Regions from separate parts of the Cupriavidus metallidurans CH34 genome, predicted to be linked through region 1. Evidence: predicted binding sites of a transcription regulator. Region 1 holds the regulator's gene; the other holds the start of a gene.

The links. Region 1 encodes sigma-54, which starts transcription at its own class of promoters, with help from an activator protein. Its sites were predicted from a motif close to TGGCANGNAANCTGCTTT; they were not measured.
Region 2: a site for sigma-54 is predicted at 3,136-3,153, ahead of urtA (urea ABC transporter substrate-binding protein). Genes of this name have one in related genera too.

Annotation. Positions count from the first base shown of each region.
Region 1 covers NC_007973.1:317,234-321,805, reverse strand. The annotation lists gene lptC (LPS export ABC transporter periplasmic protein LptC) at 1-62, shown strand, start outside; gene lptA (lipopolysaccharide transport periplasmic protein LptA) at 125-769, shown strand; gene lptB (LPS export ABC transporter ATP-binding protein) at 795-1,586, shown strand; gene RMET_RS01540 (RNA polymerase factor sigma-54) at 1,710-3,188, shown strand; gene hpf (ribosome hibernation-promoting factor, HPF/YfiA family) at 3,239-3,592, shown strand; gene ptsN (PTS IIA-like nitrogen regulatory protein PtsN) at 4,069-4,524, shown strand.
Region 2 covers NC_007973.1:1,036,130-1,040,701, reverse strand. The annotation lists gene urtC (urea ABC transporter permease subunit UrtC) at 1-82, opposite strand, end outside; gene urtB (urea ABC transporter permease subunit UrtB) at 84-1,721, opposite strand; gene urtA (urea ABC transporter substrate-binding protein) at 1,822-3,081, opposite strand; gene cyoD (cytochrome o ubiquinol oxidase subunit IV) at 3,400-3,750, opposite strand; gene cyoC (cytochrome o ubiquinol oxidase subunit III) at 3,751-4,395, opposite strand; gene cyoB (cytochrome o ubiquinol oxidase subunit I) at 4,401-4,572, opposite strand, start outside.

The sequences.
Region 1 (4,572 bases):
TGCTGGGTAACGTTCGCGGCACCATCATCATGAATTCGCCGGGGCAGGCCAGCGCCCAGTGACATCGGGATTTGCGCCCCACCGTCCGCCTGACTGCTGCCTTCCCCTTTCAGCAAAGCCAAAAATGACTGCTTCCCTGACGACATCGTCCTGTCGCCGCACCGCGCCCGCCCTGATGGCGGCCATCGCCGCCATCGGCCTGTTCCTGGCCCAGCCTGCTTTCGCCGAGCGCGCGGACCAGACCAAGCCGCTGGTGCTGGAAGCCGACAATGCCAGCTACGATGACGTCAAGCAGATCTACACTCTGACCGGCAACGTGGTGCTGACCAAGGGCACGATGGTGCTGAAGTCTGACGCCGCCGAACTCCGCACCGACCCCGAGGGTTACCAGTACGCCATCGCCACCTCCAAGCCGGGCCGCCAGGCCTATATCCGCCAGAAACGCGACGGCGTGGACGAGTACATCGACGGCTGGGGTGACCGCATCGAATACGACGGCAAGTCGGAGATCAACAAGCTGATCGGCAATGCACGCGCGGCGCGTGTTTCCGGTGTCGGCGCGAAGATCCTGGATGAAATCCGCGGCGCGGTAATCACGTACGACAGCCGCAATGAGTTCTATACCGCAACCGGCGGCGACAACAACGCGTCAGCCGGGAACCCTTCTGGCCGCGTGCGCGCTGTGCTGTCGCCGCGCGCGAACCAGGCCAGCGCGCCCGCCGGCGCGCCGCTCGACCTGAAGCCGTCCTCACAGCCGGCCAAGCCCTGACCGTTTCAAGCTCTATCCGTACCCGATGAACGATACCGCCACGCTCGCCGATCAGGCTTCTTCCGCCCCATCCACGGATAGCAGCACGCTGGTCGTGCGCCATCTGAAGAAGCGCTATGGCTCGCGCACCGTGGTCAAGGACGTCTCGCTCGACGTCAAGAGCGGCGAGGTCGTCGGCCTGCTCGGCCCGAACGGCGCGGGCAAGACCACGTCGTTCTACATGATCGTCGGACTGGTCGCGCTGGACGAAGGCGATATCGTGCTCGATGGCCAGCACATCAGCGGCCTGGCCATCCACGAGCGCGCGCGCATGGGACTGTCCTACCTCCCGCAGGAAGCCTCTGTCTTCCGCAAGCTCAACGTGGAGGAGAACATCCGCGCGGTGCTGGAACTGCAGGTGGTCAACGGCAAGCCGCTGCCCAAGCAGGAAATCGATCGCCGGCTCGACTCGCTGCTCGATGACCTGCAGATCGCCCACCTGCGCAACAACCCGGCGCTGTCGCTGTCGGGCGGCGAGCGCCGCCGCGTGGAAATCGCGCGCGCGCTGGCGTCGGCGCCGCGCTTCATCCTGCTCGACGAACCATTCGCGGGCGTGGACCCGATCGCCGTGGGCGAGATCCAGCGCATCGTCAGCTTCCTGAAGGCACGCAACATCGGCGTGCTGATTACCGACCACAACGTGCGCGAAACGCTGGGCATCTGCGACCACGCATACATCATCAGCGAAGGCACCGTGCTGGCCGAGGGACAGCCCGAGGAAATCATCGCCAACGAGTCTGTGCGACGCGTCTATCTGGGCGAGAACTTCCGCATGTGATCAAGCGGCCGCGACGCCGCTTTGCAGCATTCGTCAACTAGCCGTTGGCGATCACGAAGTGTCAGCGATAGGCGATAGCAATTTCCGTTCCAACAACGGGAAGATGCGCATAGAATAGGTCGCATGAAACCATCGCTTCAGCTTCGACTTTCCCAGCATCTGGCTCTGACTCCTCAACTGCAGCAGTCCATCCGGCTGCTGCAGTTATCCACACTGGAGCTGCAACAGGAAGTCGAGCAGGCGCTGACCGAGAATCCACTGCTCGAACGCGAGAACGACTGGATCGAAAGCCCGCTGCGCGTGGCCGCGGACGGGTCGGTCAACGTGCAAAGCGCCCCGGCGCCAGCATCTTCCGAACCGCAAGGTAACGGCGACGATCGCGCGAACGGCGCCAATGGCGAAGACGACAGCTACGGCGACAGCGCGGGTGACGATTACGGCAGCGACTGGAGCCTGGACGATTTCGCTCGCCGGCCTCAGGGCGATGATGACGAGAAGACGCCGATGCAGCTTCGCGAAGCGGAACCCACGCTGCGCGAATACCTGATGGAACAGCTCACGCCGCTGAAGATCTCCACGCGTGACAAGGGCCTGGCCATCTTCCTGATCGAGTCGCTTGACGACGACGGCTACCTGGGCGCAACGCTCGACGAGATCTGTTCGGAACTGCCCAAGGAACTCGAATTCGAAGTCGATGAAGTGCAGGCGATACTGACCCTGCTGCAGAGCTTCGACCCGCCTGGCGTGGGTGCGCGCAACGCGGCGGAATGCCTCACCCTGCAACTGCGCCGTCTGCAACATCCGCAGCGGGACCTTGCATTATCGATCGTCAACCACCACCTGGAGTTATTGGCCGTGCGTGACTACACGCGGCTCAAGAAAGCCCTGCAGGTTGACGAAATTGCACTTAAGGCCGCGCACGATCTGATCCGCTCGCTCGCACCGTATCCCGGACATGCCTACAGCCGTCCGGAAGCGGACTTCGTGGTACCGGATGTGTTCGTGCGCAAGAGTGGCAGTAGCTGGATCGCACAGCTCAATCCCGACGTGATGCCGCGTCTGCGCATCAACGACATGTACGCGCAGATTTTGCGCGGTGCAAAAGGGGAAGCGGGCGCGGCCGGGCTGCAGCAGAAGCTCCAGGAGGCGCGGTGGCTCATCAAGAACATTCAGCAGCGTTTCGACACGATCCTGCGTGTTGCGCAGGCAATTGTGGAGCGTCAAAGGAACTTTTTCTCGCACGGGGAAATCGCGATGCGCCCCTTGGTTTTGCGGGAGATTGCCGATACACTGGGTCTACACGAGTCGACCATTTCCCGGGTGACTACGAATAAATACATGGCCACGCCGATGGGTACTTTCGAGTTGAAGTACTTCTTTGGTAGCCACGTCTCCACGGAGACTGGCGGCGCGGCCTCATCCACGGCGATCCGCGCGCTGATCAAGCAACTGATAGGAGCCGAAGAACCCAGGAATCCCCTTTCCGACAGCCGCATCGCCGAGTTGCTGGGCGAACAGGGCTTTGTGGTCGCACGCCGCACGGTGGCCAAGTACCGCGAAGCGCTGAAGATCCCCGCAGTCAATCTCCGCAAGACTTTGTAGCCGAGCCGCAACCGCCTGCCTGGTGCGGCTCTTTCAGAAGGAGAAGCGCTATGAACTTCAAGATCAGTGGACACCACCTCGACATCACGCCGCCGCTGCGTGAGTATGTGGAAACGAAACTGGAGCGAATTGTCAGACATTTCGATCAGGTCATTGGCGTAAGCGTGCTGCTATCCGTAGACAACCATAAGGAAAAGGACAAGCGTCAGTACGCGGAAATCAACCTGCACCTCAAGGGCAAGGACATCTTCGTCGAAGCGCATCATGAAGACCTTTATGCTGCAATCGACTGCCTGGTCGACAAGCTCGACCGCCAGGTGATCCGCTACAAGGACCGCGTGCAAGGGCATGACCGGGAAGCGGTCAAGTACCAGATGGCCGCCGAACAACTACAACAACAATAAGTTGGCGGCGACACCAGGTCGCCCCTTAGAGGATAGATAGGAAGAGCAAAGCCGCGCATCTGCGCGGCTTTTTTGATGGGCGCGAGGCGGACGCGCCGCTGGCGCACCCGTTACCCGAGTACCAGCCCTGCAACATTTGGTCAGCCGGGGGTGTTCGCAACTGACGCCGCTCGGTGTATGCTGCGCCATACAACAACTACAGACAGGACGGCCCCGGACAACCGGCCCGGCATTCCGCGTGGCAAAAGATCACGCGATGGCGGGTGGCAGTTTTCTGGGTGGGCAATCCGACCGGCAAGCTCGCGGCACCACTCGCGGCGCCGGCGCCGCAGCGCACAAGTGCGCAGTGGCCCTGCTCTATAATGGCCGGACGCTCCAATGCGGGCGTCCTTTTGCGCTCAATAGCCTGAATTGCCCAACGCAGCGGGACGACTCATGTGCGTCGGCTCGCCTTTCTGACTCCTCGTGCATCGCCCATGAATCGTTTGGCCAAATTGCTGCCACCCGGCAACATTAATCTCGACGTCACCGTCACCAGCAAGAAGCGGGTCTTCGAGCAAGCCGGGCTCCTGTTCGAGAACAACCATGGCGTAGCCCGGGCCACCGTGACCGACAACCTGTTCGCGCGCGAATCGCTCGGGTCCACCGGTCTTGGCGCCGGCGTCGCCATTCCGCATGGCCGCATCAAGGGACTCAAGCAGCCTCTGGCTGCCTTCATGCGCCTGGCCGAGCCAATTCCGTTCGAATCGCCCGACGGCAAACCGGTGTCGCTGCTGATCTTCCTGCTTGTGCCCGAGCAGGCCACCCAGCAGCATCTGGAGATTCTTTCGGAAATCGCCCAGTTGTTGTCGGACCGGGAAATGCGTGAAGGACTGGCCACGTTACCCACGCCCGAAGCGGTCCACGAGTTACTGACCCAGTGGCACCCCTGACACGACGGCAGGCCAGCGCAGCCTGACGCGATACCCGCGATACAGCCC
Region 2 (4,572 bases), 720 kb from region 1:
ACATGCGCGTGGAGAACAGCGGCTGGCGTTCCGGCACGGATAGCGTGAATGACTTGCCGGATTTCGAGGAAAAGCTGCTCATGTCAGGCCTCCGCGCTGCGCCCCTTGAGCGCGAAAAGTCCTTGTGGCCGCTTCTGGATGAACAGCACGATCAGCACGAGGACGAAGATCTTGGCCAGCACCGCGCCATAGAACGGCTCGATGAATTTGTTGATGATGCCGAGGCCGAACGCGCCCACGATCGTGCCCGCCAGCTGCCCGACGCCACCCAGCACCACCACCATGAACGAGTCGATGATGTAGGCCTGCCCCAGGTCCGGGCCCACGTTACCGATCTGCGAGAGCGCGCAACCGCCGAGCCCCGCGATGCCGGCGCCAAATGCGAACGCGTAGCTGTCCACCTTCCACGTCCGCACGCCCACGCAGGCCGCCATCGTGCGGTTCTGCGTCGTGGCGCGCACGAACAGACCCAGGCGCGTGCGATTCAGTACGGCCCATGCCACCGTCACCACGCCCAGCGCGAACAGGATGATGATGATGCGGTTGTACGGAATCACGAGCCCGGCGAGTGCCTCGATGCCGCCGCTCATCCACGCGGGATTGGCCACTTCCACGTTCTGCGCGCCGAAGATCGTACGCACGGCCTGCATCATCAGCAGGCTGACACCGAACGTGGCCAGCAGCGTCTCCAGCGGGCGGCCATAGAGATGGCGCAGCACGATTCGCTCGAGCGCGAAACCGACGGCTCCGGCAGCCAGGAAGGACGCAGGCACGGCCGCCACGAGGTACCAGTCGAACGCATTGGGCGCGCAGGCACGAAACAGCGTCTGCACCACGTAGGTGGCATAGGCGCCGATCATCAGAAACTCGCCGTGCGCCATGTTGATGACGCCGATCAGCCCATACGTGATCGCCAGACCCAGCGCCGCCAGCAGCAGCACGCTGCCAAGGCTCAGACCCGCGAACAGGTTGCCGAGCAGTTCGGCGCGGCGCTGTTCGGTCCGCAACTGGTCAATGGCCACTTGCGCGGCCACGCGCACGCCTTCGTCGGCCTCTTTGTACTTGCCGGCCGCGTCGCGCTCGACCAGCGGCATCAGCTTCTGGCGCGATTGCGGATTGCTGTCGTGGCCGAGGATGCGAATCGCCTCGATACGCGCGTCCCGGCCCGCTTCGGCACCTTGCGCGAGAACCGTGTTGGCCCAGATCACGTCGAGCCTCGCCCGCAGTCCGGCATCGGCCTCGGCCTTGCGCGCGGCCTCCACCGCCGCACGCGAAGCGTTCTCTGGTTGATCGAACAGCGTACTGATGGCCTGCGTGCGCACCGCGATGTCCGGTGACTGCAGCTCCAGGCTGCTCGCGGCACTATCGACGATGGCGCGCAGGCTGTTATTCAGCGTCAGCGATTCGAGCTCGTCCGCCTTCACGATGACCGGCTTGCCGGTGACCGCGTCGACGGTCTTGTCGCCATCCTGGCGCACCATGCCGACTGAGGGCGCGTACTGCAGCGCGTCATCCTGCAAGGCCTTCAGGATCGGGCCGGCCTGCTCCGCCGGCGCCTGAGTGAGCTTGTTCAGCGCCGCGGTCTTGGCATCGTAGTCATCCTCGGCCAATGGCTTGAGGTCGGCCTGCGTCAGCGGCGTGGCGGCCCACAACGGTGCCGCGGCCAGCAGCAGCGCGGCGAGCATGACACGCAGCCATGTACGGATATTGGGTCGGTGCATTCAGGAGCCTGGTTCGCGCGATGGATCGCATCTTGGGGTTGTTGGCATTCACCTGTGGTTTGCTCCCACTCCCGAGCACGGGAGTGGGAGCAACAGACCGTCAGTTCCCCGCCACCTTGTCCGCCTTGCCTTCATTGCCGGCGATGAACGGGCTCCACGGTTGCGCGCGGACCGGCTTCGGCGTCTTCCACACCACCGAGAACTGGCCGTCGCCCTTGACCTCGCCAATCATCACGGGCTTGTAGAGATGGTGGTTGTCACCCATCGTCAGCGTGAAGCCATCGGGCGCCTTGAAGGTCTGGCCGTACATCGCGGCACGCACCTTGTCCGGATCGGTGCTGCCAGCCTTCTTCACGGCCTGCGCCCACATATGGATGCCCACGTAGGTAGCTTCCATCGGGTCGTTGGTCACGCGCTTGTCGCCGCCCGGCAGGTTGTTGGCCTTGACCCACGCGGCCCACTGCTTTTTGAACGCTTCGTTCTCGGGGTTCTTGACCGACATGAAGTAGTTCCATGCAGCCAGATGGCCCACCAGCGGCTTGGTGTCGATGCCGCGCAGTTCTTCCTCGCCCACCGAGAAGGCCACCACCGGCACGTCCTTGGCCTTCAGGCCGGCGTTGCCGAGTTCCTTGTAGAACGGCACGTTCGAGTCGCCATTGATCGTGGAGATCACGGCGGTCTTGCCACCCTGCGAGAACTTCTTGATGTTGGCGACGATGGTCTGGTAGTCGCTATGACCGAACGGGGTGTAAACCTCTTCGATGTCCTTGTCCTCCACGCCCTTGCTCTTCAGGAACGCACGCAGGATCTTGTTGGTAGTGCGCGGATAGACGTAGTCGGTACCCAGCAGGAAGAAGCGCTTCGCACCGCCGCCCTCCTTGCTCATCAGGTATTCCACCGCCGGGATCGCCTGCTGGTTGGGTGCCGCGCCCGTGTAAAACACGTTCTTCGACATCTCCTCACCTTCGTACTGCACCGGGTAGAACAGCAGCGCGTTGGTTTCCTCATAGACCGGGAGCACCGACTTGCGCGATACCGACGTCCAGCATCCGAACGTGACCGCCACCTTGTCCTTGGTGATGAGCTGACGCGCCTTCTCCGCGAAGAGCGGCCAGTTGGAAGCGGGGTCCACCACCACGGGCTCGAGCTTGCGGCCCAGCACGCCGCCGCTCTTGTTGATCTCGTCGATCGTCATCAGCGCCACGTCCTTGAGCGACGTTTCGGAGATGGCCATCGTGCCCGATAGCGAATGCAGGATGCCGACCTTGATCGGCTCCTTGGTCTGCGCCATCAGCGGGCTGGTACCGATCATCGCCGCGGCGGCCACCGCCGACAGCTTCAGCATGTCACGTCGTTTCATTGCAGCTCCCAGTTTGTCGTATGTGATTAGGGACTACGCACCCCGGAGAGCACATCTGCAACTAGCGTGCCAAGGGAAACACGCGTGACCGGGTCACCATTACGTGACAAATCGACGGGAGGGGGACCGTGCCGCACCACGCTGGTGCCGCCGGCGGGGCCAGAGGGAAATCCGCCGGCGCACCGCGAATGTGCAGCGCCGTTCGGGTGCGGTCCGGCGTGAACCGGTGCAGCCGTGGCCGATGCCGGTGCGTTGCGCACCGTGGCCAATAAAAAACGGGGCCCAAAGGCCCCGTTTTTCAAACGACCGTATGATCCGTTACTTCATCCACGGCATCATGTTGGCGTTCATGTTGTGCATGATCCAGAGCGAACCGGCCAGCACAATGAACAGGATCAGTACCGTGAACAGCAGCGCCATCACGTTCCAGCGCTGACCGTTCGAACCATCCAGATGCAGGAAGTACTTCAGATGCACGACGATCTGCACGGCCGCCATGCCCAGGATGATCCACAGCATCGTGCCGCGTTCCATCGTGCCGTCCATGACGATCTTGAACGGAATCACGGTCAGGATCACCGCCAGCACGAAGCCAATCACATACGACTTGACGCTGCTGTGGCCATGCGACGCGCCGTGAGCGGCGGTCGAAGCGTGTTGCTGTGCCATTTACATTGCTCCCATCAGGTAGACCACGGTGAACACACCGATCCAGACCACGTCCAGGAAGTGCCAGAACAGGCTGAGGCAGTTCAGGCGCTTGGCCACGACCGGGGTCAGGCCCTTCTTCGACAGTTGCCACATCAGCACGAGCATCCACAGCATGCCGCTGGCAACGTGCAGACCGTGGGTACCCACGAGCGTGAAGAACGACGACAGGAACGCGCTGCGGCTCGGGCCGGCACCCTCGTGAATCAGGTGCGCGAACTCGTTGATTTCCATGCCCATGAACGCGGCGCCCAGCAGGAACGTCACGCCCAGCCAGAACATCACGCGGCCCTTCTGATGGTTCTGCATCGACACCATGGCAAAGCCGTAGGTGATCGACGAGAACAGCAGGATGGCGGTTTCCACGAGCACGTAGTTGAGCTCGAAGATCTCCTTGCCCGACGGGCCACCCGCCACTTCGCCGCGCAGGACGGCGAAGGCGGCGAACAGGCACGCGAACAAGATGCAGTCGCTCATCAGGTACAGCCAGAAACCGAAGACGGTGTTCTCGCTGGTGTCGTGATGCGCGTGGTCGTGCGCCTCGTCGTGCGAGTGCGCATGCGCGGGGGCTTTCGCCCCGAAGCGGTCAAGAACTTCTGTCGACATGGTTATCAGCCCTGGGCAGCAATGCGCTGCTGGTAGCGCGTTTCGATCTGCTCGACCTCGGAGGCCGGCACGTAGTAATCGATGTGGTCATCGTTGGCGCGGCGGATAAACGCCACGACCATGCCGATCAGGCCCACGGCGGCAAGCCACCAGATGTGCCACGTCAGCGCGAAGCCC